One region of the Azoarcus sp. DN11 genome, then DNA from elsewhere that is predicted to be linked to it. Evidence: predicted binding sites of a transcription regulator. Region 1 holds the regulator's gene; each other region holds the start of a gene.
What was found. Region 1 encodes FliA, which starts transcription of late flagellar genes. Its sites were predicted from a motif close to CTAAAGTTNNNNNNNNNNNNGCCGNTA; they were not measured.

Region 1 (3,405 bases):
GCGGCGGCGTGTATGCGCTGGTCGGGCCGACCGGCGTGGGCAAGACCACGACGACGGCGAAGCTCGCCGCGCGCTGCGTCGTGCGCCACGGCGCCGAACGGCTCGCGCTGATCACGACCGACGGCTACCGCATCGGCGCACAGGAACAGCTGCGCATCTACGGCCGCATCCTCGGCGTGCCGGTGTTCTCGGTGCGCGACGCGGCCGACCTGCGCCAGACGCTCGCGGAGCTGCGCAACAAGCACATGGTGCTGATCGACACGATGGGCATGAGCCAGCGCGACAAGATGGTGGCCGAGCAGGCGGCCATGCTGACCGGCGCGGGCGACGTGCGCCGCCTGCTGCTGCTCAATTCGACCTGCCGCGGCGACACGCTCGCCGACGTCGTGCGCGCCTACAAGGGGCCGGACCTGGCCGGTTGCGTGCTCACCAAGGTCGACGAGGCCGCATCGCTCGCGCCGGCGCTGGATGTCGCCGTGCGCAACGAACTCGACGTGTTCTACGTCGCCAACGGCCAGCGCGTGCCCGAGGACCTGCACCTGCCGAACCGGGCCTACCTGCTGCACCGTGCGCTGCGCGAGCAGGCGGCCGAGTCGCCGTGGAAGCTGCAGGGCGACGAAGCGGCGCTGATGCTGGCGTCCGGCGGAATCTGACATGGTCGCCCCGCGTGAAGACCAGGCGGCCGGGCTGAGGCGCCTGTTCCGGCGCACGCCCCCGACGGTCGTCGCGCTGTACGGGACCGGGCGGCGCCGCGCACAGGTCGCGCTGCAGGCCGCGCATCGCATCGCCGGCCGCAGCGAGCGCGTGCTGCTGCTCGACGAGGTGCGGGACGAGGGTTCGCTCGCCGCGGCGCTCGGTCTGCCCGCGGGCGGCGATCTGCTGAGCGTGCTCGGCGGTCGCAGTCCGGTGCGGGAGCTCGTCCAGCCGGTGCCGGGCCTGCTCGGTTGCGTGCCGGTGGCGGCCTGCGCGCTCGCGCTGCCGCTGCTTGACGATGCGCGGCGTGAATGCCTGCTCGCGGCGCTGCGCACGTTGCAGCGGCCGGCGAGTTTCATCCTCATTCATGCGGCGTGCGAGGGGGCGGCCGATCCGTCGCCGTTCACGCTGGCCGCGCCGCGCCGTCTGGTCGTGGCCGAAGCGAGCCGCAGCGGTGCGACCGACGCCTACCAGGTGATCAAGCGTCTGGCCGCGGCGGGCGCCGGGTCGCTGCACGTCGCCGTGTGCGGCGCGCGCGGCCGGGCCGACGCCGCGGCCTTCTTCGCCAGCCTGAGCGAACTCGTGCGCCGCCACGTCGGCGTGCCGCTCGCCTGGCTGGGCGAGGTCGAGCGCGACGAGCTGGCGGCAGGACTGGGACGCAGCGCGGCGGAGGCCTCCCCGCGCGACGCCGAGGCCGCCTTCCTGCGGCGCCTCGCGGCCTTCGGCGACGTGCGGGCGGAGGCCGGCGCAGCCCGCAGGAGGGGCGGATGGGACTGAGCGGCTACCCGTTTGGCAAAACCGGGCCGGCTGCGGGACAATGGCAGTCCGCAGGTCTGCCCCCGTGCCCGGAATCCCGGCCAGGTCGGAAGAAAATACAGGCGAAGTGGATGTACGACTCGGCAGGTAATCTCGACAAGAACCACCTCGTGGAGGCCTACGCTCCGCTGGTCAAGCGCATCGCCTACCACCTGATGGCGAAGCTGCCGGCCAGCGTGCAGATGGACGACCTGATCCAGAACGGCATGCTGGGCCTGCTCGATGCGATCAACCGTTACGAGGATGGTCTCGGCGCGCAGTTCGAAACCTACGCGGTGCAGCGCATCCGCGGCGCGATGCTCGACGGCCTGCGCGAGAACGACTGGCTGCCGCGCAGCATGCGACGCGACATGCGGCGCATCGAGACGGCGATCCACGAGCTCGAGCAGCGCCACGGACGCCAGCCGAGCGAGACCGAGCTCGCCGAACTGCTGGGGATGCCGCTGGCCGAGTACCAGCGCATGCTGCAGGACGCGCGCGGCTACCAGCTGGTGCATTTCGAGGATTTCACCGACGGCGAGGGCGAGGACTATTTTGAGCGCCATCTCGGCGAGCACGAGTCCAATCCGGCCGACATCCTCGAGCAGGCCGACATGCGCAACGCGCTCGTGCGCGCGATCGAGGACCTGCCCGAGCGCGAGAAGCTGATGATGGCGCTGTACTACGACGAGGAGCTCAACCTGCGCGAGATCGGCGAAGTGCTGGGCGTGTCGGAGTCGCGTGTGTGCCAGCTCCACAGCCAGGCCGTCGCGCGCCTGCGCTCGCGCATCCTGGGCACCGTGCGGGTTGCCGGCGGTACCGGCGCGCGCCGCGGGCGGCCGCGGAAGAATCCGCCGGCGGGCGGCTGAACGGGCCGTCCGAGGGGGCAGCGGGCATGGACAAGATCAGCGTCGTCGGGCTTACCTTGGGCATTGCCGCCCTGATCATGGGGCAGGTGATCGAGGGTGGCCACATCGCTTCCCTGGTGCAGCCCACCTCCTTCCTGATCGTGGTCGGCGGCACGCTGGGGGCCGTGATGCTGCAGAGTCCGCTCAAGGTCTTCCGCGAAGGCATCCGCATGACCAAATGGGTCTTCGTGCCGCCGCCGTCGAACCACGCGGCGCTGATCCGCCAGGCGACGAGCTGGAGCCAGATCGCGCGCAAGGAAGGGCTGCTGGCACTGGAGGCGCAGCTTCCGCGCATCGGCGATCCGTTCACGCGCAAGGGGCTGCAGCTGCTGGTCGACGGCGTCGAGCCGCAGCGCCTGCGCGAAGTGCTGGAGGTCGAGATCGACGCCTGGGCCGCGCAGATGCGTCTGGGCGCGCGCATCTGGGAGGCCGCGGGCGGCTACGCGCCGACGCTGGGCATCCTCGGCGCGGTGCTGGGCCTGATCCACGTGATGGAAAACCTCACCGACCCGTCGAAGCTGGGGGCCGGCATCGCGGTCGCCTTCGTCGCGACGATCTATGGCGTGGGTTTCGCCAATCTCGTCTTCCTGCCGATGTCGAAGAAGCTGATGGCCTACGTCGCGGATGGCGTGTCGCAGCGCGAGATGCTTGTCGACGGGCTGGTCGGCATCGCCAATGGCGACAATCCGCGCATCATCGAGAGCCGCATGCAGGGCTACATGGCCTGAGCGCGCGAGCCGCCATGCGACGCCAACGCCGACACCGCCAGCAGGACGATGCGAACCGCGAGGATCACGACCGCTGGCTGGTGTCCTACGCCGACTTCATCACGCTGCTGTTCGCCTTCTTCGTCGTGATGTACTCGCTGTCGTCGGTGAATGAGGGCAAGTACCGCGTGCTGTCCGATTCGCTGATCAACGCCTTCCGCAACGTCACCGTGAACGTGCCGGGCGATCCGGTGATCGCGCCGCCGCCGGCCGTCGCGCCGCCCAAGCCGGCGCCGCTGTCG
Region 2 (3,405 bases), 2.5 Mb from region 1:
CCATTGACGGCGTGCTTGTGCTTGACCCCGAGCTTGTCGAGCACCTCGGCGATCTTGCGCCGTGCGACGCCCGAGTCGTCGACATAGAAGACCTCGTAGTTCTGGCCGTCCGGGATCGGCGTGATGTTGCCGACCACCGCGTCGCCGAAGGTGGTCGCGAGCACCGTCTCGACGTCCACGATGGAAACGAGCTTGCCGTCGGGCAGCTCGGTGATCGCGGTGATGTAGTTGTGCACCGAGCTCGCCACGTTGTCCGGCGCACGCACCTTGTCCCACTCGACGCGGATGATGCGATCGACGCCGGACACGAGGAATCCCAGCGTGCGCTTGCTGTATTCGGTGACCATCATCGACGCGCCGAGCGGCTCGCCCGGTTGCGCGAGCCCGAGGATCTTCGCCAGCGACAGCACCGGGATGACATTGCCGCGCAGCGAGATCAGCCCCTCCACGCCCGCCGGCATGTTGGGCGCGCGCGTGATGAACGGGGCGGCCGACACCTCGCGGACCTTGAACACGTTGATGCCGAAGGTCTCCGTGGTGCCGAGGGAGAACAGCAGGATCTCCATGCGGTTCGAACCGGCGAGGCTGGTGCGGCCATCGACGACGTTGAGCAAGCCGTTCTCTTCGGGCTGGTAGCTGGACATGACTGGAATTCCTCAGGACGCGCGGATCTGCTGCTCTACCCGATGGAGCAGGCGACGCAGCGTCTCGGCGAGACGCTGAGGTTCGAACTTGGGGACGTACTCGTCGACGCCGACCGAGGCGCCGAGCTGCTGGTTGGACATGCCGGACAGCGACGAATGCATGATCACCGGGATGCCCGCGAAACGCGGGTCGGACTTGATCGACTTGGTCAGCATGTAGCCGTCCATCTCCGGCATCTCGACGTCGGTGAGCACGAGACTCACCACGTCACTGGTCTTGCGCCCGGTGGCTTCGGCAAAGCGCGCCGCCTTCTGCAGTTCGTCCCACGCCATGCGGCCGTTGACCGCACCGACGAAGGGCACGCCGAGCACCTCCAGCGTGCGTTCGATCTGGCGGCGCGCGACCGAGGAGTCGTCGGCGAAATACACCGTGTGCTTGCTGTCCTCGATCGGCTCGATGCCCTTGAAGAGATACTGGTCATCCTGGCTGGTCGTCTCCGCCAGCACCTTCTCGACGTCGAGCATCATCACAAGCTTGTTGTCCTTCAGCTCGGTGACCGCGGTGACGAGCCCGCCCATGTTGGCCGTGAGCATCTCGGGCGGCACGCGCATCTGCGACCAGTCGAGGCGCAGGATGGTATCGACGGCCTCGACCAGGAAGCCCTGCGTGTGGCCGTTGTACTCGGTCACGATCATGATGTCGCGCCTGGCGTCGCCCCCGACGCCGACATAGCGGCCGAGATCCACGACCGGCACCAGCACGCCGCGCAGGCTGACCATGCCTTGCACCGACGACGGCATTTCCGGCGCCGCGGTGATCTCCGGCGTGCGCATCACCTCGCGCACCTTGAACACGTTGATGCCGAAGGTCTCCCGGCGGCCGGTGCGCTGATCGACGCCGAGCGTGAACAGCAGGATCTCCAGCTTGTTCGTGCCGGCCAGCCGCGAGCGGGCCTCGATATTCTTGAACAGTTCGGACATTTCACTCTCCGCGATTCGCGGCAATATGACCGACGCGGCATCCCCGCGCCGTGATTTCACTCAAGATAACGTCAGTGCCCTGAAATACTTGAGGCGCCGCGCAGGAGAATTTGCCCGGCGTCGCACGGGAACCGGATTTTCGCACTATGACGGCGAACCGGGTGAACCACGCCCGCCCCCGGACACGACCTGACGCAGCACCTGCTGCGCAATACCATCGAGCGGCACGACCTCGCACGCCGCACCGATGACGGCCGCCTCGCGCGGCATCCCGTACACGACGCACGAGCGCGCATCCTGGGCGATGGTCCACGCCCCGGCTTGGCGCATCCCGAGCAAGCCCCGCGCGCCATCCTTGCCCATGCCGGTGAGCAGGACGCCGACCGCGGCCGGCCCCGCCAGCTCCGCGGCCGACGCGAAGAGGACATCCACCGAGGGGCGGTGGCGATTGACCGGCTCCTCGCGCGACAGCGCGCAGGTGTAACCGCCCGCGGCGGCACGCCGGATCAGCAGATGCGAATGACCCGGCGCGATATAGGCCGTGCCGGGCACCACCGCCTCGCCATGCTCCGCCTCCTTCACCCGCAGCGCGCAGAGTCCGTCGAGGCGGCGTGCGAACGCGCCGGTGAACATCTCCGGCATGTGCTGGACGATCAGGATCGGCGGCGCGTTCTCCGGCATGCCCAGCAGCACCTGCTTGATCGCGTCGGTTCCGCCGGTGGAGGCGCCGATGAAGATGACGCGGCCGCCGGCCGGGTACGGTCTAGCGGCTGTCTGCATCGACGCGCTGATACACCGTCCGCCCCAGCGAGCGGAACAGGTCGCCCGCATGCATGAAGCTCTCCGAGTGGCCGGCGAACAGGGCGCCGTCCTTGCGCAGCAGGGGGGCGAAGCGCCGGAGGATGCCGTATTGCGTCGTCTTGTCGAAATAGATCATGACGTTGCGACAGAAGATCGCATCCAGCGGCCCCTGCACCGGCCACATCGGGTCGAGCAGGTTGATGCGCCGGAAGGTCAGCAGGCGCTTGAGCTCCGGCCGCACGCGCACCTCGTCCGGTGCCAGTCCGGCCCCGCGTTCGAAATAGCGCCGCTGCAGGTCCGGCGACACGCGCGCGACCCGGTCGTCCCGATAGACGCCGCGCTCGGCGTGCGCGAGGACGCTGGTGTCGATGTCGCTGGCGAAGATCTGGACGGGGGGGGTGAGCGTATTGAAAGCCTCGCAGACCGTGATCGCCAGTGAATACGGCTCCTCGCCCGTGGAAGCGGCATTGCACCAGATGCGTAGCGTGCGTCGTTCGGCGATGCGGCGCAGGCGTTCGGACAGGATGTCGAAATGATGCGCCTCGCGGAAGAACGAGGTGAGGTTGGTCGTCAGCGAATTGACGAAGGCCTCCCATTCGCCGCGATCGCGCTCGAGACGGCCGAGGTACTGCGCGAAGCTGCGGTCGCCGCACGCGCGCAGGCGCCGGGCGAGCCTGCTGTACACCATGTCCTGCTTGGCCGGCGACAGGACGATTCCCGCGTGGTCGTAGATCAGCTTGCGGATGCGTTCGAAGTCGGCCGGCGTGAGCTCGAATTCGCGCCCGCCGGCCATCGACAGGGCCGACGCGGCCGCGGCGGCGGCCATCGCCGCGAGGCTCGCCGCGGGCTTGCGCGAAGGGGGATCATCGAAGGGCATCTTCAAGCCACCTCGACGGCCGTTTCCACGCGGCGCATCCTTGCCCGGCGCATCGCATCAGGACGGATTTCGAGCCGGCGCAGGCGGCGGGCGGCGCACCGC
Region 3 (3,405 bases), 2.3 Mb from region 1:
TGCGGCTCCAGGGACTGGTCCGCTCGTGGTCGCGGGCGGCGACCGACCCCGAGTCACCGGTATTGCCGGCGTCGGCCGAAACCGCGACACGTCCTGCTCCAGACACCTCCGGGTCAGCCGACAGCGTCCCGCCTGCCCTGCGCGTCCTTGCTCCCGGCGAAACCGGCGAATTTCTGGCTGCCTCCCAGGAACTCCTGCAACTCGTGCTCGACACGGTAGTGCCCCCCCTGCTTTCCGAGCAACCCGATCTCGCGCAGGAAGCCGACAAGTTCTCCGATGCAGTCAAAGCCGCCGCCAGCGCCGAAGATCTGCGCGCCATCGCCACACAGCTGCGCAAATTCGCCTACCGCCTCGAGATGGTTGGCGGGGATCGCGCCGAAATCCATGCGGGTATCATCAACCTGCTGCACTTGCTGCTGGAGAACATCGACCAGATCGTCGTCGACGACAGGTGGCTCGGCGGCCAGATCGAACTCCTGCGCGACGTCCTCGGCAAACCGGTGAACGTTCGCCTCATCGACGACGCCGAACGCCGCCTGCGCGACATCATCTACAAGCAGAGCCAGCTCAAGCACAACTACTCGGAAGCCCAGCGCTCGCTCAAGGAAATGCTGGCCGGCTTCGTCGACAACCTCGCCAGCTTCGCGGAATCCACCGGCACCTACCACGACCGAATCGGCAGCTGCGCCGACCGGATTTCCGCTGCACGCGACATTGCCGAAATCGGCGACGTGCTCGGCGAAGTCATGCGTGAATCGCACTCGATGCGCGAACAGGCCCGCAGCTCGCGGGACGAATTGCAAGCAACGCGTGAGCGCGTCCACGAAGCGGAAGTGCGCATGACCGAACTGCAGCAGCAGCTCGACGAAGCCAGCCGCCTGATGCGCCACGACCAGCTCACCGGCGTACTCAACCGGCGCGGCCTTGCCGAGGCCTTCGACAAGGAGTCAGCCCGCGCGCGCCGCCACGGCGGTGCACTGAGCCTCGCCCTGCTCGATCTCGACAACTTCAAGCAACTCAACGACAGCTTCGGCCATCGCACCGGCGACGAAGCCCTGATCCACCTCACCACCATCGTCCAGAAGAGCCTCCGCCCCCAGGACACCCTCTCGCGCCACGGCGGCGAGGAGTTCATCCTCCTCTACCCCGACACCACCCTCGACCAGGCTCAGGCGGCGCTCGTACGCCTGCAGCGCGAACTCACGCGCAATTTTTTCATGACGCACGAGAGCAGGCTGCTCATCACCTTCAGCGCGGGCGTCACCGAGTGGACGCCCGCCGACACGATGGACACCGCGATCCGGCGCGCCGACGCAGCGATGTACGAGGCCAAACAGGCAGGCAAGAACAAGGTCATCGCCAAACCCCGGGAATGAAGGCATTCCGACCCGAATACCCGCACACCGTCATGCATCCATGCCGGTTGTGCGGGCCTCCGCTAAATCCCCTAAAGTTTCTTCGCGCCCCTCCGTTAATGGATTCAACGGCAGACAAAACGCCCGCGCAAGATGCAAACGGGGCATGAAGCCGGGATAACGGAAGTCATCTCTCTCACTAGGGGAACCATCATGGCACAAGTCATCAACACCAACGTTGCCTCGCTGAACGCGCAACGCAACCTGACCACCTCGCAGAGTTCGCTCGCCACCTCGCTGCAGCGCCTCTCCTCCGGTCTGCGCATCAACAGCGCAAAGGATGACGCCGCCGGTCTCGCGATTTCCGAGCGCATGAACGCCCAGATCCGCGGCCTGAACCAGGCTGCCCGCAACGCCAACGACGGTATTTCCCTAGCCCAGACGGCAGAAGGTGCGCTGAGCGAAATCGGCAACAACCTCCAGCGTATCCGCGAACTGGCCGTCCAGTCGCGCAACGCCACGAACTCCGCCAACGACCGTGCAGCACTGCAGAAGGAAGTGGTGCAGCTCAAGGCCGAGATCGACCGCGTCGCGAACCAGACCTCGTTCAACGGCACGAAACTGCTCGACGGCAGCTTCACCAACCAGGACTTCCAGGTCGGCGCGGATCAGGGCCAGACGATCACCATCTCGGGAATTGCCAACGCCAAGATTGCGGCACTGGGAAGTTGGACTTCCGTCGCATATACGACCGCCGCGGGCAATGCACCGGCTGTCGGAGCACTAGCTGCAGGCGATCTGACGATCAATGGCGTTTCTGTCGGGGCGGTCGCCGCCGGTGCGACTCCCGTAGCGCAAGGCGCCGCCGTCGCCACAGCAATCAATGCGACAACGGCAACCTCTAACGTTACGGCCAGCGCTGACGCAACGACGGGCAAGATCACCCTGACCTCTACCACGGGAACCCCCATCGTAATCGGCGGTGCTGCCGCCAATCAGACCGCCACGCAGAACGCTACAGGTCTGACCTTCGGTACTGCGGCCGTCACCGCTACCACTGGCACGGCGCAAACCGGGTTCACGAATCTGGACGTTTCGAGTGTAGCGGGCGCAGACAATGCGATTCTGGCGATGGACGGAGCCCTCAACGCGGTCAATGGCGCCCGTGCCGATCTCGGTGCGATCCAGAACCGCTTCGCTTCGACGGTTGCCACGCTGAACACGACTTCGGAAAACCTGACGGCGTCGCGCAGTCGGATCCGCGATGCGGACTTTGCGGTCGAGACCGCCAACCTGACACGTGGCCAGATCCTGCAGCAGGCCGGCACCGCGATGCTCGCCCAGGCGAACTCGCTGCCGAACAACGTGCTGAGCCTGCTCCGCGGCTAAGCAAGGCAAGGCGTCCCACGAACGCACGGCGCGGGATTCGCAAGAGTCCCGCGCCGTTGCCCCATGAGGGAGAGACATCATGAGCATTCAACCCATCCCGCCGGCGGCTGCAAACCTCGCGCAGCAGCTCGCGGGTCCGGAAGCATCGAACCCGGCAGTACGGCAAGCCGCGGGCGTGAGCGCGGAAACGCCTGTACCCGGCACCGCGGGATCAGCGGACGCCACCCGGATCGGCCACGCGCTCGATGAAGTGCGCAAAGCGCTTGCTCCCGTGGCGCAGAATTTGCTCTTTTCGATTGATGACAACACGGGCCGCACCGTCATCAAGATCATCGACAGCAGCACCGACGAAGTGATCAAGCAGATCCCGTCGGAAGAAATCCTCGCGATCGCCAAAGCGCTCGATAAACTGCAGGGGCTGCTGGTCAGACAGCACGCCTGAAGGAGACGGACATGGCACTCACCGCAAATGGACTCGGATCGGGACTCGACGTCAACGGCCTGGTCGGGCAGTTGATGGCAGTCGAGCAGCGCCCGCTGACGGCGCTTGCGGCCAAGGAATCCAGCTACCAGGCGAAGCTCTCGGCCTTCGGGCAACTCAAGAGCGTCCTGTCCGCCTTGCAGACGGCGTCGGACGCCCTCAAGGACCCGACAAAATTTT
Region 4 (3,405 bases), 2.5 Mb from region 1:
CGCGTTCGCCACCGGCATATTGCGCCGCATCGGTGTGGCCGGACAGGCTCAGCCGGTTGGAGACGTCGTTGAGCGCACGCCCGATCGCGCGCAACAACTCGCGCGTGTGCGGCAGCAGTTCGTCGCTCGCGATGTTGAACATCGGGCGGTTCTGCGCATCCACGATCTGGATGCGCAGGCCTTCCGAGGTGATGTCGAGCAGGATCTGGCTGCGGAAGGGCCGCAGCTTGGGATCGGCCTCGACGAGCGCCTCGATGCGCCCCTTCAGGTCCTCGAGGCGCGCACGCTCGCGCGTCGCCTCGACGCCTTCGTCCTTGCCTTCGACGCGATACACTTCCCGCCCCTTCGCCGCGTCGAGGTTGATCGAGCGGCGTCCTTCGACCTCGCCGCGCTTGCGCTGGCCGAGCGAACGGGTGAGATCCTCGCCGCCGCCCTGGATGACGCTCGAGCTGTCGCCGGAACCCGACCCGCCTTGCATCGACACCTTGAGCGGATTCTGGAAATAGTTGGCGATCCCTTCGAGATCGCCCTGGGCCGTGGAGCCCAGCAGCCACATCAAGAGGAAGAACGCCATCATCGCGGTGACGAAATCCGCATAGGCGATCTTCCAGGCACCGCCGTGTGCTGCGGCGGCGACCTTGTTGATGCGCTTGACGACGATCGGCTGCTGGCTGTCGTCGCTCATGGACGCCTCGCCCTCCCCTTCCGGTCAGCACCAGGCGCTTGTGTGGCGGCGCAATTCATCGCGGCCTCAACCCTTGCGGCTCTTGATGTCCTGCTCGAGCTCGGCGAAGGTCGGGCGCTCGCCCGAGTACAGCGCCTTGCGTCCGAACTCGACGGCAACCTGGGGAGCATAGCCGTTCATGCTGGCGAGCAGGACCAGCTTGATGCACTCGAACATCTTGCCGCTTTCCTCGACGCGCTGCTCGAGCTGGCTCGCGATCGGCTGCACGAAACCGTAGGACAACAGGATACCGAGGAAGGTGCCGACCAGCGCGCCGCCGATCATCTTGCCGAGCACCGCCGGCGGCTGGCCGACCGAGCCCATCACGTTCACGACGCCCATCACCGCGACGACGATACCGAAAGCCGGCAGCGCGTCACCGAGCTTGGCCATGACGTGCGGCGCGATGTGGGCTTCCTGGTGGTGCGTGTCGATCTCCTTGTCCATCAGCCCTTCGATCTCGAAGGCGTTGAGGTTGCCGCCGACCATCATGCGCAGGTAATCGGTGAGGAACTCCATCGCATGATGGTGCGCCATGATGGTCGGGTACTTGCCGAAGATCGGGCTGGAGTCGGGATTGTCGACGTCGTTCTCGATCGACATCAGCCCTTCCTTGCGCACCTTGGCCAGCACCTCGTAGAGCAGTCCGAGGAGATCGAGGTAGAGAGCCTTGGTGTAGGGCGAGCCCTTGAACACACCGGGAATCCCGCCCAGCACCGCCTTGAGCGCCTTCGATCCGTTGCTGCCGAGAAAGCCGCCGATCATCAGCCCGAGGATGGCGAGATACTCCATCGGCATCCATAGCGCCATCAGGCTGCCGTGGACGGCGTATGTGCCGACGGACGCGGCAAGGACGATCAGATAACCAATAATCAGGAACACCGGGAAGCCCCCGTCGATTCGGGATGCACGGCGGCATGGCCGCGCGCGGGATTTACCGCAATTTTAACGTCACTCGGAAGCGAAACTTGAACGCGGAAATGAAAAGGCCGCCGGCATCTGCGGCGGCCTTGCGACGGCGCGCGAAGCGGATCAGGCGACGGTGGCGAGCGCCTTGGCCTTGCCGCGCTTCGCGGTCGCAGCGCGTTTCGTGCCGGTCGCACGCGCGGCCTCGGTGACACGCCGGGTCTTGCCGGCGCGCGACGGCATGTTGCACAGGCCGCACACGAACTCGTGTGTCGGATCGTAGGCGTGCGCGACGAAGTGGCCGCCGCAGGTGGTGCAGGCGGCCATGTGCAGCAGGTCGGCGTCGAAGAAGCGCACCAGGGTCCACGCGCGCGTCAGGCTCAGCGCCGGCTCGATCACTTCGGCTTCGATGTGGTCGAGGTAGAGATGGTAGGCCTTCAGGATCGCATCCAGCCCCTTGAGACCGGCGTGCTGCTGGAAGAAATTGAAGAAGTTCATGAACAGCGAGGCATGCACGTTCGGCTGCCAGGTCATGAACCAGTCGGTCGAGAACGGCAGCATGCCCTTCGGGGGGGACATGCCGCGGATTTCCTTGTAGATCTTGAGCAGGCGCTCGCGGCTGAGCTTGGTTTCGGCTTCCAGCATTTGCATGCGCGCGCCGAGGCGCACCATTTCGGCAGCACGCTGGATGTCTTCGGCTTCCTCGATAATGCTCTTGTTCTTCATGTTGCTCTCCTTGACGCCCCGACCCCGGGGCGCTTCGCCGCGGCGCGGCAGGGTGGGCGGTATCCCCTCCGCCCGTTCGCCCCTGCGGCCGCCCAGCGCTTTGTGGGCGCTATCCCGCCAACCGCTTCACCGGCTTGCCCGCTGCGAGAATCGCCGCGTGCAGGCTGGAACTCGTCTCATCCCGTCCCTTGCCCGCCAGCAGACCGGCAAGCAGGGCATCGTCGAACCGGAACAGCAGCATCTGGCTGCTGGCCATCTTCACCAGCTTCGCGCTGGAGAGCCCCTCGATGAGATCTGCCACGTCCATGTCGATGCCGAGGCGGAACATCGCGGTCTCCCGATCGCTGCGCAGCATCTGCTGGGCGAGCATCAGGTACGCGAGATTCAGTTCCTTGATTTCCGCCTGAAAATCAGGACGTTTCATTTCCGCTCCCTATCAGGGGCAAGCACCTCAAAGTTAAAGTGAATTGTGAGCAATTGCAAGCGCATACCATGAATTCCCTGTTGCGGTTACGCCACACGTAATAACCGCAATATCACCAAGGTCTTGTATTCAAAGGGGAAGAACAGGAATCGCGCGTCACGCCGCGCAAGTCGCCCCAAGGGGCGCAGGCTCACTCCGCGGCCGCCGCCCCACTGCCGGGCTCGCCGGTCTGCTGCACGGTCGCGACGCAGTTGCGGCCTTTCTGCTTGGCTAGATAGGCCCCCAGATCGGCCTGCTTGATGAGCGCGTCGACATCCGGCATCCAGCTCTCGCGCATCGCGACACCGATGCTCGCGCTGATCACCACCTTCGCACCGTCCACCTGCAGCGCAAGGGCGTCGAGCGCGCTGCGCAGGCGCTCGGCGCACATGAGCGCGCGCGGGAGGTCGGTTTCCGGGCAGATCGCGAGGAATTCATCGCCCCCGGTGCGGCAGATCACGTCCTGGCCACGCAACGCATTGCGCAGCGCATCGGCGGCGGCGCGCAGGACTTCGTCGCCGACGTCGTGGCCGCGGGTGTCGTTGATCTGCTTGAAGTTGTCGAGGTCGATGATCATGCACGACAC

Region 2: a site for FliA is predicted at 1,692-1,718, ahead of CDA09_RS05730 (chemotaxis protein). Genes of this name have one in related genera too.
Region 3: a site for FliA is predicted at 1,448-1,474, ahead of CDA09_RS06895 (flagellin). Genes of this name have one in related genera too.
Region 4: a site for FliA is predicted at 1,671-1,697, ahead of motA (flagellar motor stator protein MotA). Genes of this name have one in related genera too.

What each region holds. Positions count from the first base shown of each region.
Region 1 covers NZ_CP021731.1:3,751,571-3,754,975, reverse strand. The annotation lists gene flhF (flagellar biosynthesis GTPase FlhF) at 1-653, shown strand, start outside; gene CDA09_RS17350 (MinD/ParA family ATP-binding protein) at 655-1,470, shown strand; gene CDA09_RS17345 (RNA polymerase sigma factor FliA) at 1,581-2,357, shown strand; gene CDA09_RS17340 (flagellar motor protein) at 2,384-3,124, shown strand; gene motD (flagellar motor protein MotD) at 3,139-3,405, shown strand, end outside.
Region 2 covers NZ_CP021731.1:1,268,346-1,271,750, reverse strand. The annotation lists gene CDA09_RS05735 (chemotaxis protein) at 1-644, opposite strand, end outside; gene CDA09_RS05730 (chemotaxis protein) at 657-1,625, opposite strand; gene CDA09_RS05725 (CheB methylesterase domain-containing protein) at 1,770-2,405, opposite strand; gene CDA09_RS05720 (CheR family methyltransferase) at 2,389-3,303, opposite strand; gene motB (flagellar motor protein MotB) at 3,361-3,405, opposite strand, start outside.
Region 3 covers NZ_CP021731.1:1,496,131-1,499,535, reverse strand. The annotation lists gene CDA09_RS06900 (GGDEF domain-containing protein) at 1-1,376, shown strand, start outside; gene CDA09_RS06895 (flagellin) at 1,569-2,744, shown strand; gene CDA09_RS06890 (flagellar protein FlaG) at 2,824-3,186, shown strand; gene fliD (flagellar filament capping protein FliD) at 3,198-3,405, shown strand, end outside.
Region 4 covers NZ_CP021731.1:1,264,636-1,268,040, reverse strand. The annotation lists gene motB (flagellar motor protein MotB) at 1-685, opposite strand, end outside; gene motA (flagellar motor stator protein MotA) at 752-1,606, opposite strand; gene flhC (flagellar transcriptional regulator FlhC) at 1,757-2,356, opposite strand; gene flhD (flagellar transcriptional regulator FlhD) at 2,466-2,780, opposite strand; gene CDA09_RS05695 (GGDEF domain-containing response regulator) at 2,971-3,405, opposite strand, start outside.